DNA from 3 places in the Caballeronia sp. LZ032 genome. Region 2 is predicted to be linked to each of the others. Evidence: predicted binding sites of a transcription regulator. Region 2 holds the regulator's gene; each other region holds the start of a gene.

Region 1 (4,464 bases), 3.0 Mb from region 2:
CGCGTCGGTGGTCGAGAACGTGCCGGACGTGAGCGATTGCGCCGAGGCGATGTTCTGCACGTTGACCGCGTAGCTGCCGGCCACGGCCGTGGTGTCGGCGCTGCCGGTGAGGCCCTTGCCGTCGGCGGTGGCGGTGAACGAGCCGAGCGTCTTGCCGTTGGCGAGATTCGTGATCGAGCTTTGCAGCAGCGACAGCACGGACTTGAGCGTGCCGATCGCGGTGAGCTGCGTGTTGTCGGCGGTCTTCTTGTTGTTGAGCGCGTCGGTCTGGCCTGCGACCTTCGCGTTGACGATCGCGGTGACGAGCGAGTTCACGTCCATCGTCGAGTTGGTGGAACCGCTGATGATCGACTGTGCGGCCTGTTGTACGGCGCTGGTCGGATCGACAGTGGAACCCGATGTCGTGGCTACGGTGGTCATGTGTGCTCCGCTCGTATTACTTCGCGATCGTTTGGAATGAGGCGGAAGTCGTCATCTTCCGAAAACGCGCACAGGGAGACGAGCTCCCTTTGCGCTGACTGCTTTGCTGCTTTGCTGCTTTGTTGCTTCCGGCGCGCATTGTACTGGCTGATGCGCGCCGGTTACAGCGTCGGCCGTGATGCTTAGCCGAGGAGCTTCAGAACTTGCTGGGGCATCGAGTTCGCTTGAGCCAGCACCGAGATACCAGCTTGTTGCAGCACTTGAGCCTTCGACAGGTTCGCGGTTTCCTGCGCGAAGTTCGCGTCGGTGATCTGCGACTGTGCCGACGACAGGTTGGTCGACTGAGCCGTCTGCGTCGAAGCGATCGACGAGAAACGGTTCTGTGCGGCGCCGAGGTCAGCTTGAATCGAGTTGACGCTGTCGAGGGCGTTGTCGATCGATTCGATCGCCAGGTTCGCGCCGTTGGCCTTCGTCAGGTCGATGTCGGAGACCTTCGGGGGAACGTTCTGCGCATTGGCTTGAGCGATGCCGTCAGCGGCGCCCGTGGCGTTTGCGTTGTCCGCAAGCGCGCCCTTGCCGGTCAGCGTGCCGCCGGTCGTGTCGAACAGACCGGTCACCGACGCGCTGATGTCGGTTTCCGCGCCGTTTGCATCCACACCCTTGAAGGTGAAGCCGCCAGCGCCGTCGCCATAGATGTTGACGCTGCTGTAGGCCGGCGTGTCTGCCGAGCCAGCGACCGTGCCATCGGCCTTGAGCGAGATCGACACGCTGCCGAGCTTGGTCGTCGGCGAGGTCGTGGTGGCGGTGGCGACGTTAGCTGCGTCGTTCTGAACGGCCGTGATGTCCGTTTGGTCCGCGCCGCCGGTGGTCGTCGTCAGCGCCGTGCCCGTCAGGGTTGCGACACCGCCGGCATTGGGCGTTTGCGTGAAGAGCTTGCTTGCGTCGGCCGTGGACAGGTACGAGCCGCTTTCCGTGCCGTTGGCGACCGTCTTGAACTTGTAGCCGCCGTTGCCATCGGCATAGACATTGATGCCGGTGATGTCCGTGGCTGCACCCGTGCCCGCGCCCGACAGATCCGGAAGCAGACCGTTCGAATCGAGGGCGATCGTTGCGCCGAGCTTCGTGTCGGCGGCGGCATACGTCGTCGTCGTCGTTTGCACGTTCGCAGCCGAGGCGGCCTTGATTGCAGCCGTTTGGGTCGTCGAGGCGCCAACCAGCGCACCCTTTGCCGTCAGCGAGAGCGCCGTGCCCGTGCCCGTGGTCGTACCCGAGAACAGGGCGGTCGTTGCCGCGCTCGACAGCGCCTGGTTGTTCTGGTCGGTGAACGTGAAGCCGCCCTTGCCGTCAGCCAGCACGTTGATCGACGTGATGTCGGCCTTGGCCGTACCCGTCGTTGCAGCGCCCGCGCTCGTCAGGCTCAGGCCCGACAGCGTGCCGATCGTCGCGCCCTTCTGCGGCAGACCGCCACCGAGTTGAGCAGCCGACACGCCGTTGCTCAGATCGATACCGATGGTCTGGCCGACGTTCGCGCCAACCTGGAACGACACCGTGCCAGCCGAGCCGTCGAGCACGTTCGTGCCGTTGTAGGTCGTTTGCGAAGCGATACGGTTCACTTCAGCGATACGCTGCGTCACTTCCTTTTGCAGCGAAGCCTGGTCGCTCGACGAGAGCGAGCCGCTCGAAGCCTGCACGGCCAGCTGGCGAATACGTTGCAGGTTGTCCGAGATCTGCGACAGGCCCGAAGCAGCCGTCTGGGTCATCGAGACGCCGTCGTTGGCGTTCGACACACCTTGGTTCAAACCGTTGATCTGCGAGGTCATGCGCGAGGCGATTGCCTGGCCTGCTGCATCGTCGGCCGCGCTGTTGATGCGCTTGCCCGACGAGAGGCGGGTGATCGCCGAAGACAGCGCGCTTTGCGTGCTGTTGAGGTTCTGCTGAGCAACCAGCGAGTTGATATTGCTATTGATACCGATCATTTGTTCTCTCCTGGGAGACTAATCTGGCTTTGGCTAATGGCACCGAGTTGTTGCCTGGCGGTCCTGCGCTCGGTGATAGCCGGCCGCCTACTTGAGGTTATCGGGCCACTCGAAAAAAACTTAAGGCCGGGCTAACCGATTTGTGTAACGAATAGTGTCGAAAGCCTTCGAAGGCCCGCCCAGCAAGCCTTCCGAATCACGCGTATGCTTTTTAGTCCCTCTTCCACGCGGATTCGGAGCATTCATGCAGACACGTAATGTCGGTATATCGGAATTGAAAGTCGCGCCTTTAGTTTTTGGCGGCAATGTATTTGGCTGGACCGCCGATGAACGCACGTCGTTTTCCATCCTCGATGCATTTGTCGACCACGGTCTCAATTTCATCGATACCGCCGACGTTTATTCCGCCTGGGTCGAAGGTCATCAGGGCGGTGAATCCGAGACGATCATCGGCAAGTGGTTCAAGGAGAGCGGCAAGCGCCACAAGATCGTGCTCGCGACGAAGGTGGGCAAGCTCAGCACGCGCCCGGGGCTGACGGCGGCGAACATCGCCGCCGCCGCCGACGATTCGCTCCGACGCCTGAAGACCGATTACATCGATGTCTATTTCTCGCATCACGATGACGAGGCCACCCCGCTCGACGAGACGCTCAACGCCTATCAGAAGCTGATCCAGGCGGGGAAGGTGAGGGTGATCGGCGCGTCGAACTATACGGGCGAGCGTCTGGAGGAAGTCTTGAAGGTCGCGAAGGATTCGGGCCTGCCCGCCTATCAGATCCTTCAGCCGGAATACAACTTGTACGATCGCGAAGGCTATGAGACCGGACTCGAGCCGGTCGTGCAGAAAAATGACGTGGCAGTCGTGCCTTACTACGCGCTCGCAAGCGGCTTTCTGTCGGGCAAGTACCGCTCGAAGGCGGATACGCAGAACAAGGCGCGCGGCTCGCGCGTCGAGAAATATCTGGATGCACGCGGCCTGAAAATCCTTGATGCACTCGACGAAGTCGCGAAGCGCAACGACACGACACCCGCGACGATCTCGCTCGCGTGGCTCATCGCGCGGCCAAGTATCACGGCGCCGATCGCGAGCGCCACGTCCGTGGCACAACTGGAAAGCCTCGCGGCCGCGACGCGCCTTGTCCTGTCGAGCGAAGATGTCGAACTGCTCGACGAAGCCAGTGCGTGGCAGAAATAATCTGTCACATCAAGGAGTTGGGCGGCGCGAAGTGTTGGCAGCGGCGCGCTGTTCTGGTAACATCGCGCCCGAATCGAGAAATGTGCCCGTTTTCCTGCCTTCGCAGCCGAATGACCAAGTCAAAATCGACAACGTCAACATCCGGCGGCGAACGGCTCCGAAACGCGCGTTCACGTCGTTCTTTCGAATGCGCATGCCGCTTCGGCGGCTGAATCCCAACTCTCTCTGTTCCGGCCTCCGTGGCCGCTTTGCTCGTGTCCGTCGCGGCGCGCTGTCTGGTGTGATCCAGCGCCGCGTCCGGTGGACGATCGGAGTGCCGGGGCGCGGCGATTTTGTCGTCGCGCGCTTAGAAATACGTTTAGCAAACCAGGATTTACATGACTACTATCGTCCTCAAAGAAAACGAGCCGTTCGATGTCGCGATTCGGCGTTTCCGCCGCACCATCGAGCGCAACGGCACCATCGCCGAACTGCGCGAGCGCCAGTCGTACGAAAAGCCGACCACCGCGCGCAAGCGCAAGAAGGCAGCTGCCGTCGCGCGTCTGCGCAAGCGCCTGCGCAGCCAGATGCTGCCGAAGAAGATGCACTAAGCATCGCGTGCAAGTCGGGGAGCCGCAATTCCTCGGCTTGCATGGCAAAAAGGCGGTGCGACCCGTGAGGGCGCACCGCCTTGTTGCTTGTACGTGAGAGAAACCGGCGTCAGACGAACGCGTGCCGCCTGCCGAGCGCCGCCAGCAGATGCGGCCACTCTTCCACGTCGGCGTCGTCGTGAACCTGTTCGAGTTCGATCAGCAAATCAATGATGTTGGGATCGTAGGCGTTCACATTCGACGCGTAGAGCGCGCGCATCAGCTCGCCATCCTGCGCATGCCG
Region 2 (4,464 bases):
CCACTCTCGGCGCCGATGACCTCACCGTCTGCGGTGCGAGATTGATGCGACGCCCGCCGGGCACATCGGCATCCGGATAAAAATCGAGCGCATACGCGGGCTCGCCGAAACACATCCAGACCACGCCGTACTTTTCGTCGCTGACAAAGGTCGTCGCGCAGGCGCGTTTCGGCGGACGCAGTGCGGGATTCGACGGGATATGCAGACACTGCCCCTCGATGTCATACCGCCAGCCGTGATAGGGACACGTGATCCAGTCGCGCGATACCGATCCGAGCGACAGTTGCGCCCCGCGATGCGGACAGTAGTCGCGCCACACATGCGCCGCGCCGAGACTGTCCCGCCACACGACGATGCGCTCATCCGCGACGATGAATCCTCGCGCCCCGCCCTCCGGCACGTCCTCACTGTTGCAGACCGCCAGCCATTCGCCTTGCAGGGAAGAAGCGTTGTTGTGCATTGTCATCAGCCGTAAGCAGGAAGACCGGGAAGAGTCAAAGAGTCCGCATTCGCCCCAACCGATCCTGCAGCGAGATCGCAAAAAGTAGCAGAATAGCGGGTCGCGCGACGGTGCAACCCGATGCACACCTTCACAGCGCCTCCCGCGACCGGGCCGCACATACGAGACAGCAGCACACCATAACAGCAAGAAATCACCAGCCAGGGGTTCATATGGAGCAGGCGCATCAACCGGCACGCCGGATCCAGGCTTTCATCGGGTCCGGGCACCGGAGTCCCGAACGGGAGCAGGCCACGCTTCGTGTCTGGATGGGAACAGCGGTGCTGCTCGCGTATGGCCTCTTCGCTTTGTGGCGCCCGTCGCACGATGCGTCGATGGTCGTGCGGCTCGTCGCCCTCTATGTGTCTTACGGCGCCCTGACGCTATTGGTCGTGAGCCGCGCGAGCGCCATGTCCGGAACGCGCCTGACGCTCACGACCATCGCCGATCAGGCCTTGCTCGGACTCGCGCTCGCGGCTGGCGGCGCCAGCGCGCTGCCGCTCATCTGGGTGATGTTCTGGTTCCTGATCGGCTCGGGATGCCGGTATGGCAAGCGCACGCTCGCGGTGTCCTGTACGACGGCGCTCATCGTGGTGATCGCGCTCGGCCTCGGGCAACCTTGGTGGCATGCCAACCTGCCGGCCGCGATCGGCCTGGGATTGAGCGTGCTGGGGGCTTCGGTGTATCTGAGCGTGCTCGTCGACCGGCTCGGCAAGCTCAATCTGGATCTCGCGCGCCAGGCGTCCACCGATCCGCTCACCGGCCTCTCGAATCGCTATGCGCTGGAGAAGATCGTCAATCGGGCGATGGCCGCGCCACCAACCAGCCAGGACGGCCACGACGCCGATGACGCCACCGCCCTGCTGCTGATCGACCTCGACGGTTTCAAGGAAGTGAACGACACCTACGGACACGCCGTCGGCGATGTGCTGCTGCAATCGTTCGCGCATCAACTCGAGGCGCGCCTGCGCAGGACCGATACCATCGCCCGGCTCGGCGGCGACGAATTCGTCGTGCTCGCGCATCAGGTGCGGGACCGCTCGGCGGTGCTCGCCGTGGCCGACAGCATCCACTCGGCGCTCGCCGCCATCACGTCGGTGCAGGAGCGGGCGGTATCGGTATCGGCGAGCATCGGCGCCTGCCTGCTGTCCGGCGCGACGATCGCGCGCCCGTCCGACATGAACACCGTGCTGCGCGCCGCCGACCGCGCCATGTATCGCGCCAAGAGTCTGGGCGCCGGCAAGACCGTGTTCGCCGAAACCCACGATTTCGAAACCAGCTAAACAAATGGCCCGCATCGCTGCGGGCCATTCGTCTCATGCGTCACGCGTCGAGCGTCAGACTTACGCCTCGGCGCCGGTCCACGCCTGCTCGCGCAGCTTCGTGCGCAGACGCGCCACGGCCTGGCTGTGCAGCTGGCACACGCGCGACTCGCTCACTTCCATCACCGCGCCAATCTCGCGCAGGTTCAGGCCGCGCTCGTAGTACAGGCTCATCAGCAGCTTCTCGCGTTCCGGCAGCCGGTCGATGGCTTCGATCAGCGCGCCGCGCAGGCTGTCGTCCATCAGCGCGGACAGCGGATCCGAACGGTCGACGCAATAGCGGTCGAGGAACGGCTCGTCATCGGCGGAACGGTCGAAGTCTTCGTAATAGATCAGCTGCGCGCCGTGCAGGTCCTGCAGCATCGACTGATACTCGTCGAGCGGCATCTTCATGTGTTCGGCAATCTCCGTCTCGCTGGCGGACCGGCCGAGGTTCTGCTCGACCTTGTGTACCGCCGATTCCACTTCGCGCGACGTCTTGCGCATGCTGCGCGGCAGCCAGTCGTTGGCGCGCAGCTCGTCGAGCATCGCGCCGCGAATCCGCTGGCTCGCATACGTCTCGAACTGCGCGCCCTGGTCTTCCTTGTAGCGGCCGGCCGCGTCCAGCAAGCCGATCATGCCGGCCTGGATGAGATCGTCGAGATCGACGCTCGCCGGCATCTTGGCGACGAGCTGAAGCCCCAGCCGGCGAACGAGCGGTGCATATTTCGTCAGCGTTTCGGACTGTGAGAGTTTGCCTTGGGCGTTATACATCTTGGTCACCTATCTTGATCACATCGACGCCGTGCTGCTCATGGCCATTTCGTGAAGCGCGGCCGCACGATGCGCCGTCTCCCGTCCGCCCTGCTCAGAGTCGCCAACCGGAATTCGCGCGTCCGCCTGGCCGTCCGCCGCACGCGCATACGGCGCGGGGCGCATCGGCCAGTGCAGGAGCTCCGCCGCAATCGCGCGGTAGTCTCGTGCCGCGGCCGTGGCCGGGAACGCTTCGACAGCGCAGCGTGAGAGTTCCTTTGCCCGAGCGACGCGCGCATCCTCGGACACATATCCCGCCTGCACCAGCGACACAGCCAGATACCGGCTTGCGACGCCCGACAGGTTGTCGAACGCGACCGCCGCATCGGCCGGGTTCTGCACGTGATTGATCAGCACGCGGAACTGGCCGATCGCATGGGCGTAGTGCAGACGCTTCATGCACGCATACGCCTCGGTGATCGCCGACGCGGCCACCCGCGTCACGACGAGAAAGTCATGCGCCTGCGCCGCGAGCGACGAGAGCGCGCCATACCGGTCCAACTGCGCGTCGATCAGCACGATGTCCGCCGGACCGTCCAGCAACGCACGGCATTGCGCGGCGTCATGGCTGATGCGTTCATCACGCGGCGCCGCGAGTAGCGAAAAACCGAACGGCGTGCGCCCGGCGGCCTCCGCGAGCGTGCTGCGGCCCGTCATCACCGCAGCAGCCGCGCCTGCATCCTCGATGCCGGTGAGCCGGCTGGCCGACGCCGCGTTGCGGTGCTCGTCGATCACAAGCACATCCTTGCCATGTACCGACAGCGCCGCGCCGAGATTCACCACCGTCGACGTGCAACCGATTCCCGCCGGGCCGCCCACGACCGCCACCACACGCGAGCCGGCTCGCGTGAGGAGCCGTCGCAGACCTTCTGCCTGGTCGAGCACGAACTTATCCAAAGTGCACCCCATGCATGTCGGTCGAGGCACGCGCGGACAGCGCGGAGAGCAGCGCGGGGACTTCTTCTTCGTTCGGCACGAACGGCGAGCCGTCGCGCGGAATGCAGAACGCGCTCTTGATGAGAAAACGCTTGGTTGCGACGTACAGGTTCTCCGGCACCTTCTGCCCGGTCGAGACGTAATGCACCGGCAGCTTGTAGCGGATCACCGTGTCGAGCACGCCGCCGAGATTGGTGGCTTCATCGAGCTTGGTCAGGATGCAGCCCGCGAGCGGCGGCTGGTCCGGCGCGCTCTTGTAGGCCTGCACGACTTCGTTCAGCGTGTCGCCGTGGCTCGTCGCGTTGAGCAGCAGGATGCGCTGCACCGGATGGCCCGCGCCGCACAGCATCGCAATCTGGTCGGAGACCATGCGGTCGCGCTGGCTCATGCCGATCGTGTCGATCAGCACGATATGTTTGTTACGCAGTTCGGACAGCGCCAGTTGCAGGTCGGCGCCGTCCTTCACCGCGTGCACCGACACGCCCAGGATCTTGCCGAAGATGCGCAATTGCTCGTGCGCGCCGATCCGGTAGCTGTCGGTCGTGAGCAGCGCGACCTTGCTGGCGCCGAAGCGCATCACGCAGCGCGCCGCGAGCTTCGCCGTGGTGGTCGTCTTGCCGACGCCCGTCGGGCCCATCAGTGCGAACACGCCGCCGCGCTCCATCAGCGCGTCTTCGCTGTCCATCACCGGAATGTTGTTTTCGAGGACTTGCTGCACCCATTCGAGCGCGCCTTCGACAGTCTCCATCTCCGGCATGTTGTCCATCACCATGCGCACGAGCTGCGCCGAGAAACCGGCCGAGAACAGGCGCTTGGTCAGCGCGCCGCCCGTCGGGTTGCGGCGCTGGCGCTCGCTCCACATCAGGCCGGCGAAGTGCTCTTCCATCATCTCGCGCATCGACGAGAGTTCGTTCA
Region 3 (4,464 bases), on a different contig from region 2:
CATGACGCCACTTGCCGAGGCCCTGAAGCACTTCGAGCACATTTCGAACGGCGACCTCACGCACGAGGTGACGATTAAGACGCGCGACGAGATGGGGCAATTGCTTGCCGGCGTCGCCACCATGAAAGAAAAATTGGCCGCCACGGTGGGGACTGTCCGACTGAGCAGTGAGGCGATTGCCAGCGCCAGCAAACAGATCGCTGCTGGCAATACGGACCTGTCATCGCGTACCGAAGAGCAAGCCGCTTCGCTCCAAGAAACCGCCGCGAGCATGGAAGAGCTCACCTCCACGGTCAAGCAGAATTCTGAGAACGCCAAGCAGGCGAGCGGTCTGGCGGACAACGCCAACGTCGTCGCCAACGAGGGCAGTGCCATCGTCGGTCAGGTCGTCGACACGATGGCGGGCATTGAGGAAAGCTCCACGAAGATCGCTGAGATCATCGCCATGATCGAAGGCATCGCCTTCCAGACCAACATCTTGGCGCTTAACGCGGCGGTTGAAGCGGCGCGCGCCGGCGAGCAGGGCCGCGGCTTCGCGGTAGTCGCGAGCGAAGTCCGCAGCCTCGCACAGCGCTCATCAGCCGCAGCAAAAGAGATCAAAGATTTGATTGAAACCTCCGGCAACCGAGTGCAAGCGGGTACGGAACTCGTCGCACGGGCAGGGGAAACCATGCAGCGCGTGGGCACCGCCATTCAGCGCGTCACCGACATCATGGGCGAGATTGCCTCTGCGTCGAACGAGCAAAGCCGCGGCATCGAGCAAGTGAATCAAGCGATTTCGCAGATGGACGAGGTGACGCAGCAGAATGCTGCGCTCGTAGAGGAAGCAGCGGCAGCAGCGGGGTCGATGGAGGATCAAGCCAAGCAACTCTCCGCGGCCGTCGCCGTCTTCCGCACTGCCCAAACGTGCTCCGTCGCATCGACAATCAAGCACACGCCGCAGATGGCGCGCCCGTCGACCCCCAAGAAAGCGCCGACGGTGACAAAAGTGGCGAAGCCAGCGCCCGCTGCCGCCCAACCCGTTCACGCGGGGGACGATGGCGACTGGTCGACGTTTTAAGCCTGGGGCGTGGTTGCCATGCCGTTAACTAGTAGGCCGCTGACGGCGGAAGCGGCCACTGCGGAAGCGCTGCCTTTCAAAGACCGCTCAGACGCGGAGCGCCTAGTCCGCTACGAAATGCATAACATGGTCAAGCAACTCCATCAGCTCCGGCGTCGCTCGGCTGGGATCGAAAGCAGCGCCTCGCAAGAGGCGATTGAGTCCGTTATCACGGCCTGCGTCGAGTTGGACGAATTCCTTCGCTCGGTTAGCGCCCGCGAAGCGTCGGATCGGACGGCTCATCCGTGACTGCACTGCTGCCAGGGGCGATGCCTTTTTAGGCGCGTCCCGGTAGCCAAACACTGACCGGATAACCACCGGCACCAGAACATGAAGACACAAAAAGACAGCAGATCATCGAGCCGCGAAGTCTTCGGCTGCTCCGGACAGCAGCTTGACGCGATCATGCAGTTCGCTGAGAAGCGCTGTTACGACGAGCGGCCACTGCATTGGGTCGTCGCACAATACTTCCGCTTGCCTGCACATAGCGTGATCGTGTGCGGCGCGGCGTGAAGATCGCAGTACTCGATCAAAGGAAAGGGAAAGGTTTCACCGATGGCATACGCTGATACGCGCTTGTTGGTGGTCGATGACATGGCCACCATGCGCAATTTGATTCGGAAGATGCTCAAGGCGATCGGTTATTCGATCATCGAAGAAGCAGAGGACGGGGTAGCTGCGCTCGAGAAGCTCAGAGCGCAGCATTTCGATCTGGTGATCACTGATTGGAACATGCCCAATCTGGACGGGCTGTCCCTGCTGCAAGAGATTCGCAAATCCGAGGAGATGGCACACCTGCCGGTACTCATGGTCACGGCTGAAAAAAAGCGTGAAAACGTACTAGCCGCAATTCACGCCGGTGCTAACGGCTACATCGTGAAGCCGTTCTCGGAGGCGGCATTGGCCGACAAGCTCGCCCAAGTCGCCCCACTCCCAGCCAATTCCGCCCCGACAGGCGGTACGTCCGTGTTCGGCGCTATCTTCAACACGGCTTCGTAACTCGCCCCTCACACTTTGTTTCACTTTGTTTCAATTGAGGAAGTGCCCCGCCGGATAAGGGTTTCGCGCGCGTGATGTAGTGATCGACGCGCCGCACGCCATGGCTCATGGTAAAGATTTCAACGCTTGGACCGTTAAGGAATCATGCAAGCGAGGAACGAAACCATGAAGATCCAGTCGACGAACAACCCGGCCATGCCGGAGCCGATTACCGTCCGGCGCGCAACGAATGAAGCGGACTTTGCCGCCGCCCCGCAGCATTCCGACGCCGTTGCCGCAGATAGCTCGGCAGTCACGCTTTCGTCGACTTCCGCGTTCCGCACGTCGAGCGCGACCGACATCGACGCAGACAAGGTTGCAGCCATCAAAGCAGCGCTGAGCAACGGTACCTACCGTATCGATTCGGGCAGCATCGCCGACGGAATGCTCGGCTTGGCGCGCGATCTCTTGCGAAAAGCGCCACGTGAGTAGAGAAATGGGCCGTCGTCTTCTGGGACCGACAAGTACCCAGGCGCGGTAACGTGACGGATGGGCGTGGAGTCCGGTGCAGACGTGACCGAGCTGCGTCACTGTCAGAGGCGAGACAGCAGGATTTTTTCCGCTTCGGCGAGCAACGCTCGTGCATACTCCGATGCCAATACATCGTCGTTGTGGTCGGCGCGACCAAGGACTGCGGGATTCACGCGGCGCGCCTGCTCAATAAAGGCGGAGCGGGCAGCGGCAGATACAAACGTAACATCGACGCGCACTTCACAGGGTAGGTGTGCTGAGCTTTCCAACACGCCTTTCCGCTAGACGTACTAACCTAGAAAAGCTCTTTCTGGGCAAGGGCTAGGCTCAACGCCTCGTTCTGTTCCGGTGTGAGGCTCCGTGGCTCAACGAATTCTTGCCGGTGGAAAATCATCGAGCCATAGACATCAGCGAGGACGCGGCCGCGCGGGCAGATGGAGAAATCGTCCGTCGAAGCTTGGCGCCCCCGCCAATAGTTGATGGCCTGCTCAACGTCAGTGATCGAGTACATGCTTTGCAGTCGTCGATTTGAGATAGGCTCTCAGTTCTTCGCGGCCAGCTTGGGGGTTTGCCAGCCTAAACCCGAGTGCGGCAGCGACCTCATCGTCGGTCCTCGCCGCCAGCATAGTCAACTCGCTAGTGGTGAAAGCACGTTCAAGGTCGTCTCGGATATGAGACGTGCCAAACCGCTCGTAGTTCCTGATCAGGTTTCTCGCCGTTTGCTCTTTGAGCTTGTGGGTGACTTCGGCGTAGTCATAGAAGAGGCGAGCAGCGCGCCTTTCGTGGTAAATGGAGTCACTCGGGTACGCGGCTCGCACTTGCTTCTTGTAGGCCAGTAGCTCCCGACCGATTTCCATCCAGTCAGACGTCTTCAGCTTTTTATACGACTCGAGCATCATTGCGTGATCTTTTCGATTGTGGAACCGTTCGACCGTGTCCGCGGCACGGTCACCCGTCCGTTTAGTGCGTTGCCAAACGGCTCATCAGTTCATGGCGCGTCATGTGGGGATCGGCTCCCTTCAGCGTCAGCGCAAGCTTCACCTTCTCGTCGCTTTTCGAAGTCAGCGCAGAAATGTCCGTAAGTCCGAACAGTCGCGTCAGCTCGGGCCTCATTTCCGATTGCCCAAAGCGCTCATAAATACGGACGGTCGCGCGAATCAATTCCCTGCTCGAATTCATCTTTGCCTTCGCAAGGTCGAGAAACATCCCATAGGCCTTGCGCTTCGCTTCCAGGTCGGTCATTCCGGCGGCGACTGACGACTCTACGATCTTGCCAGTAACGTTGCGCTGAATCTCGGCCAGTTGTCGGGCGTCTTCCCACCATTCGGGCGTAGTGAAATACATGTTTTTCCTCTGTCACTTGTTCTTGTTGCAGATTGTGAATGCGCACGACTGCCGCATATGGGCGCAACTGTGCATAACGGCAACCCGTTCGAATTGTTTAGGCCGCGCAGTGCAAGTGACAGGTTACGATTCGCGTGGGAGAGTCAAGCCGACGTTCGCGTAGAACGCATTAAAGATGTCAACGTTGCGACTATAAAGTTGTCAACTCGGGACGGCGCGCCTGCAGTCGGGAGAGCAGCTATCTTCAGGTATAGATCTGCCGGACGCGAAATGAGTTTGTCACTCTGCTTCAAGCCTTGATCGCGCCCCGACCGTCGTTTAGAAATATTGCGGCCGACGTATGCCGACCGCATTTGGCAGTTTGCGGCCGGCTTCGTTCGCTCGCTAAACACGCTGTGCACGCCGGATGGGCGGACCGCCTCGAAGTCGGCGGCTTCGGAAGCATACGGCTCGTCCGCAGCAGAAGCGCGATGCCCATTCCTTCTATCGATTTCTTTTACGCAACCGGTCTA

What was found. Region 2 encodes FliA, which starts transcription of late flagellar genes. Its sites were predicted from a motif close to CTAAAGTTTNNNNNNNNNNNGCCGNTA; they were not measured.
Region 1: a site for FliA is predicted at 2,495-2,521, ahead of QCE69_RS00560 (flagellin). Genes of this name have one in related genera too.
Region 3: a site for FliA is predicted at 2,209-2,235, ahead of flgM (flagellar biosynthesis anti-sigma factor FlgM). Genes of this name have one in related genera too.

The regions. Positions count from the first base shown of each region.
Region 1 covers NZ_JARUXP010000001.1:123,127-127,590, forward strand. The annotation lists gene fliD (flagellar filament capping protein FliD) at 1-420, opposite strand, end outside; gene QCE69_RS00560 (flagellin) at 603-2,396, opposite strand; gene QCE69_RS00565 (aldo/keto reductase) at 2,641-3,591, shown strand; gene rpsU (30S ribosomal protein S21) at 3,969-4,181, shown strand; gene QCE69_RS00575 (hypothetical protein) at 4,291-4,464, opposite strand, start outside.
Region 2 covers NZ_JARUXP010000001.1:3,124,612-3,129,075, forward strand. The annotation lists gene QCE69_RS14685 (aromatic ring-hydroxylating dioxygenase subunit alpha) at 1-460, opposite strand, end outside; gene QCE69_RS14690 (GGDEF domain-containing protein) at 769-1,782, shown strand; gene QCE69_RS14695 (RNA polymerase sigma factor FliA) at 1,843-2,574, opposite strand; gene QCE69_RS14700 (MinD/ParA family protein) at 2,593-3,510, opposite strand; gene flhF (flagellar biosynthesis protein FlhF) at 3,503-4,464, opposite strand, start outside.
Region 3 covers NZ_JARUXP010000002.1:853,391-857,854, forward strand. The annotation lists gene QCE69_RS19410 (methyl-accepting chemotaxis protein) at 1-1,060, shown strand, start outside; gene QCE69_RS19415 (hypothetical protein) at 1,430-1,612, shown strand; gene QCE69_RS19420 (response regulator) at 1,655-2,098, shown strand; gene flgM (flagellar biosynthesis anti-sigma factor FlgM) at 2,264-2,569, shown strand; gene QCE69_RS19430 (hypothetical protein) at 2,671-2,877, opposite strand; gene QCE69_RS19435 (DUF3717 domain-containing protein) at 2,904-3,119, opposite strand; gene QCE69_RS19440 (hypothetical protein) at 3,103-3,507, opposite strand; gene QCE69_RS19445 (hypothetical protein) at 3,569-3,952, opposite strand.